Regions from separate parts of the Spirosoma litoris genome, predicted to be linked through region 2. Evidence: riboswitches for the same ligand, from Rfam matches in the RefSeq annotation. Region 2 holds a riboswitch; the other holds the start of a gene.
The links. Region 2 has a riboswitch for S-adenosylmethionine ahead of metH (methionine synthase). Riboswitches for the same ligand answer to the same signal wherever they lie in the genome.
Positions count from the first base shown of each region.

Region 1 (3,137 bases), on a different contig from region 2:
CGCTTCGTTAAAGGCGATGCACCAGGGAGAAGCTACGGCGCTAGCCGCAATAACGATCAGGTTTTCAATAAGATTTGGCTGATAAATGGCCCATTCCAGCGCCTGCTCTCCGCCTACAGATCCGCCAATACAGGTGTGAATCTTTTCGATACCCAACTCCTGTCGAAGTAAATCCAGCGCATTCACCATATCCCGAATCGTAACCATTGGGAAATCGTGATGAAAAGGCTTACCCGTTGCAGGATTCACAGATAAAGGACCTGTAGAGCCATAGCATGACCCTAGCACATTGGCACACACAATAAATTGCCCTGCTCCTGACGGGGCTTCAGGGTCGAAATATTTACCGGGGCCAACCATGCCACCCCACCAATCGCCTGCATCGGCATTACCGGTCAGCGCATGGCACACCCATACGACGTTCGAGCGGTCTTCATTGAGCCTGCCGCGTGTAGTGTAAGCCAACCTAAATCCGGGCAGGCTTTCGCCCGATTCGAGCGCGAACGAATATTTATAATCGAAATACTGGAGATCCAAAGGAAATTATGTTTCAGGTTCAATGTTTCAGGTTTCAGGTTCAATGCCCCAAGCTCATAGACCTGGAACATTGAACCTGAAACTTGAAACCTGTTAAACACCTACCGATTCGGCAATTTTGGCAAACGCCTGCTCGAAGTCAGCTTTAATATCATCGATATACTCGATACCTGCCGACACCCGCAATACGCCTACTTCAACGCCTGCACTCGCTTGCTCTTGCTCGCTTAGTTGCTGGTGTGTGGTGGCCGCCGGGTGAATAATCAGCGTTTTTGAATCACCGACGTTTGCCAGATGGCTTACTAATTTCAGGTTATTGACAAATTGATCGGCAGCGTTTTTATCTCCTTTTATTTTGAACGAGAAAACGCCACCAAAACCGCGTTTCAAGTATTTTTTAGCCAGATCATGATAGGCACTGCTTTCCAGACCGGGATAATTCACAGCCTCAACCTGCTCATGTTGTTCGAGCCATTGTGCCAACGCCAGCGCATTCTGTACCGTACGATCAACACGCAGCGACAGCGTTTCTAATCCCTGAAGCAACAGGAATGAATTGAATGGGCTAATGGCTGGTCCCCAATCGCGCAGGCCTTCAACGCGAGCACGAATAATGAACTGAATGTTTCCAAACGGCCCATTTACGCCAAACACATCGCTGAAGACTAGGCCGTGGTAGCCTTCCGAAGGTTCACTGAACTGTGGATATTTACCATTGCCCCAGTTGTAGGTACCACCATCGACAATAACCCCACCGATGCTCGTACCATGTCCACCGATCCATTTCGTAGCCGATTCGACAACCACAGCCGCTCCGTGTTCGAGTGGTCGGAAGAGGTAACCACCCGCGCCAAATGTATTATCCACAATAAGGGGCAAATCATGCTCTTTCGCCAAAGCAGCAAACGCATCGAAATCAGGAATATTGAATCCAGGATTTCCGATGGTTTCGAGGTAAATCGCTTTGGTATTTTCGTCAATCAGTTTGGCAAACGATTCAGGCTTATCGCCATCCGCAAAACGGGCTTCGATGCCCAACCGTTTGAACGAAACTTTAAATTGATTGTAGGTTCCGCCGTATAGAAATGAGGTCGTTACAAAATTATCACCAGCACTCAGAATATTGCTCAGGGCAATAAACTGAGCCGCCTGCCCCGATGCTACGGCCAACGCAGCTACGCCCCCTTCGAGGGCGGCAATACGCTTCTCGAACACATCGGACGTTGGATTCATGATCCGGGTATAAATATTCCCAAACGCTTTCAGCGCAAATAAATCAGCCCCGTGCGCTGAGTCATTAAAGACAAACGACGTTGTTTGATAAATAGGGACCGCCCGAGCGTTAGTGGCCGAGTCGGGTTCCTGACCAGCGTGTAGCTGGAGAGTATCGAAATGAAGTTCAGACATGGTAAAAAAGTTGAAACGTTATAGGGTTGTTGGGTTATAAAGTTCAGCACCTCTGGACATGTTTACTGCGTAGTAAACGATACAACTATATGACTGTAAAACTTTATAGCTTTTTAGGAGCGCACGACAAACCCTCCCGGCTTTCGTGGTGGTTGGTGCTGAATGCTTAGCAGGCCCCTGGGGGCATACATTGCTGGATGTAGAGCATGTAGGTTACGATTTATAGTTCCTAAATAACTTTAGGCAGGAGTTAGCACCTTGCCGTGTGGTAGGTTGCCAGTGGTTCAAAGAGCCTGATCTCTCCCCACTTCTGTATAAATCAACGCGCGCCGGTATGACTTAACTTGACGCGTAACAATTGACTTGATAGCGCAAGTATACTAGCCAAACGGTGCGAATCCAAACACTAGATGCTTTTTCTATCCGTTCGTACATTTTTTCCGATTTGTCGATCGCTAGTCATTCATCAAGTCGATTCCTTGTTTACTTTTGTAGTAAGACATACTGCCCAATGAACCAAACGTATCGCTACAACCGTGAAAATGCCACCAGAGTGGCTGGCGTCACGTCCTTAAAAGATGCCATCGGGCAGTTGTTAAAAGCGTATCAGCTCCAGACTCGCTTCAACGAAACCTACCTGGAGGCTTTCTGGGGACGTATGATGGGGCCAGCCATTGCGTCGCGTACAAACCGCCTGTACGTTCGAGACCGCAAGCTTCATATTGAAATTGGGTCGGCCCCACTTCGTAACGAACTCGTTAATGCCAAACAGAAACTTATTCAGTTAGTCAATAAAGACATGGGGTCTGATGTGATTGACGATGTTATATTCATTTAAAATCAGTTTTCGTCAAAAATGAAAATGCCATATCTCCAAGATATGGCATTTTCATTTTTGACTGATATAAACTCCGCTAATTTTCCCTGCTCAACTGGTTTGCAAATTCTCCCATCGTATTAAAATCACCAAGTGGTTTCAGGAATCGAAGTAAGTTTTCGACCCGATCGAGCAATTCATCCTTTGAGTGCCTACGCACGTAGGCTGGAATTTTCTCGTAGCCCGACAGGTCGGTAAACTCCCAGGGATGAACGTATAGATTCAAAAAACCATCGGCCTCCAGCGTTTGGCGGCAGAGTAATTTATAATAGGATAATGGGAAATTTTTCAGACTTAGCCAGAACAGCGGTATCCG
Region 1 is NZ_BAAHBI010000071.1:12,131-15,267, forward strand. Features, by position in the region: gene ACYVGR_RS33830 (homoserine O-acetyltransferase family protein) at 1-537, opposite strand, end outside; gene ACYVGR_RS33835 (O-acetylhomoserine aminocarboxypropyltransferase/cysteine synthase family protein) at 631-1,944, opposite strand; SAM riboswitch class I at 2,162-2,265, opposite strand; gene ACYVGR_RS33840 (DciA family protein) at 2,456-2,782, shown strand; gene ACYVGR_RS33845 (polysaccharide deacetylase family protein) at 2,859-3,137, opposite strand, start outside.
Region 1: another riboswitch for S-adenosylmethionine. It lies ahead of ACYVGR_RS33835 (O-acetylhomoserine aminocarboxypropyltransferase/cysteine synthase family protein); the one in region 2 lies ahead of metH (methionine synthase).

Region 2 (3,137 bases):
GGAAAATTCCAGCAGAAACCGCTGGTCAACTCCTTGCTGGTTTAGCTGAGATTTTAATTGACGATTTTCAAGTGTCAGAGCGTCGATCCGCTGCTGTAAATGAGCAGTTGGCAGTACGTCCATGTTACGGTAGTTAATGAGTACTTCTTGGTTCAGACAAGTCGGCTATTCCTTATGCAGAAGCGATAAGCAAAAGATTAACCAAATTTAACGTACTCATTAAAAAACCTACCGCATGTCTGATTTATTTTTTTAAACGGCCAAGCAGTAACACCGTGTAAACCTTTTTTGAGTTTAGCGACTGCTTGGCCGCGATACTGTGTAGCTAAGTTGATGAATGTTGGACTAGGAGAGAGACTTCCGTTTGCCCAATTGTGAGTAGACTAATTGAATAATGCCATCTTTCAGTCCCAGATCAGGCACAATAATTTTGTTGGCACCTGCCCACTTCATAACTGAAATATAGATGTCGGCTGCGGGGACAATCACATCGGCCCGGTCGGCATTCAGACGGAGCTTATTAACCCGATCTTCCAGACCAAAGCTGGCTATATAATCGCGAATCCGTTCGATTTCGGAACGTGTCGTTTCCAGTTCCGAGGTTTTGGAGGCCAGATTAAATAGCTTACTAATGTTACCTCCTGTACCAACGGCCGTAATCTCGCGTGTTCCATCAACATTATCCTCCACCCAATCTTCAATCTTACGCCAGGCCCCTTTAGTTTCCTTGCCTTCCAGCAAACGAACCGAGCCAATTTTAAAGGATTTGGAGTTTATCTTTTGACGATTCTCATACACGTTTAACTCTGTACTCCCTCCGCCAACATCAATGTGTAAATACTGACGGTCGTCCAGCGCTTGCACCACTACATTATTAATGAGCTCGGCTTCTTTGCTACCATCAATGATATGGATCTTGATCCCCGTTTGGGCTTCAATCCGCTTGGCAACCTCATGCCCATTTTCAGATTCGCGCATGGCCGAGGTAGCACAGGCCATGTAATCCTCTACCTCATGTAACTCCATGAGCAGTTTGTAGGCCTGCATGAGTTTCATGGTTCGGGCTTCACTTTCGGAGGTCAGGGCGCCATAATTAAACACATCGTGGCCTAAGCGAAGCGGGAAGCGGACATACTCAACCCGTTTAAAACTAACCAGGTCGTCGTTGTGAAGTATTGTTGAGATTTGCAGACGGGCTGCGTTGGAACCGATATCAATGGCTGCCAGTTTCATAGAGTCAAAAGAGTGAAAGAGTGAAAAACTGAAAGAATGAAAGGCTGACGCACGTCATTTTGCTCTTTCACTCTTTCAGTTTTTCACTCCTTAATAAAGGCCAAAGATACTCTTTTTTGGGGCTGTACAGCCTACTTTTTCGCCACCTTTTGCCTGCCCATACGCTAAGTCACCTAAGCCGAAAATGCTGTCAGCTCTGCCTTATTAGTCCTAATGACAGCAAAAATCGGTGTTGGTTGAATCTCCAGTGCCCTTAAAAGCAGCAGAATCAATAGCCGAAAATAGCCTGCAGAGTATGCCGACATAGTCTATTTTTGGTTACTTTTGCCTTAGCTTATCCAGAAAGACGGAGGGAACGGACCCAATGATGTCTTGGCAACCAGCCAACTCCAGGAGATGGTGCCAATTTCCTCCCGCTTTATAGCGGGATAGATAAGATTAGCTTCCTGCTACCTGTCTTTCTGTCGGTAAGTCTTTTTACTAGTTTGGATTTTTTTAAGGGCGCTCCTTGTTGGTAGCTCTAAGAATAATGCCTTGTATAACTTGCCAGTGAAAACGATACACGAACTCCTGCACGAACGCATCCTTGTCCTCGATGGCGCGATGGGTACCATGATTCAACGGTATAACCTGACCGACGCGGATTATCGAGGGGAACGATTCAAGGATTGGCCACACGATCTTAAGGGTAACAATGATTTGCTGTCATTGACAAAGCCGGATATAATTCAGACAATTCATAAGCAGTATTTAGAGGCTGGTGCCGATATTATTGAAACCAATACCTTCAGCGCCACAACCATTGCCATGGCCGATTACCATATGGAGGAGTTGGCTTATGAACTCAACTACGAATCGGCCCGGATTGCGAAAGAGGTTGCTGTTGAGATCACAAAACAAAATCCAGATAAGCCGCGCTTTGTTGCCGGGGCTATGGGACCAACTAACCGTACCGCTTCGCTATCGCCCGACGTAAACAACCCGGCTTACCGAGCCATCACGTTCGATGAACTGGTTAATGCCTATTATGAGCAGGTGAGTGGGTTAGTGGATGGTGGTTCTGATTTACTGCTGGTTGAAACGATTTTCGATACGCTCAATGCGAAAGCAGCGATGTTCGCTATCGATAAGTATTTCAATCTGAATCCACAGAAAACAGTTCTGCCGATCATGATTTCGGGCACCATTACGGATGCCAGTGGACGAACACTATCAGGGCAAACAACCGAGGCATTTTTGTATTCGGTTTCGCACTTGCCGCTGTTGAGTGTGGGACTGAACTGTGCATTAGGGGCGGCATTAATGCGCCCGTATATTCAAACGCTGGCCAAAGAAGCTCCATTCTTCACATCGGCCTATCCGAATGCGGGCTTGCCAAACGAGTTTGGTGAGTACGACGAAACGCCGGAGATGATGGCGTTACAAATTGAAGATTTTATTAAAAGCAACTTCGTCAATATTGTTGGCGGATGCTGCGGCTCTACCCCCGATCATATTCAGGCTATTGCCGATGTAGCCGCTAAATATCCCCCTCGGCAACTACCAGATGCTGAGCCTTATCAGAAGCTGAGCGGACTGGAACCTCTGAAAATAACAGAGCAAACGAACTTCCTGAACGTTGGTGAACGGACAAACGTAACGGGATCAAAGAAATTTGCCCGGCTTATTAAAGAAGGGAATTTCGATGAAGCGCTGAGTATTGCCCGTGGACAGGTTGAAGGTGGGGCCCAGGTGATCGACATCAACATGGACGAAGGCATGCTGGATTCGGTAGAGGCCATGAAAACCTTTCTGAATCTGATAGCCGCCGAGCCTGACATTGCCCGCGTTCCTATTATGGTCGATTCCTCCAAGTGGGAAGTGATTGAAGAGGGCCTAAAATGCGTACAAGGTAAAGCGATTGT
Region 2 is NZ_BAAHBI010000075.1:409,242-412,378, reverse strand. Features, by position in the region: gene ACYVGR_RS36900 (sensor histidine kinase) at 1-123, opposite strand, end outside; gene ACYVGR_RS36895 (Ppx/GppA phosphatase family protein) at 346-1,233, opposite strand; SAM riboswitch class I at 1,565-1,672, shown strand; gene metH (methionine synthase) at 1,783-3,137, shown strand, end outside.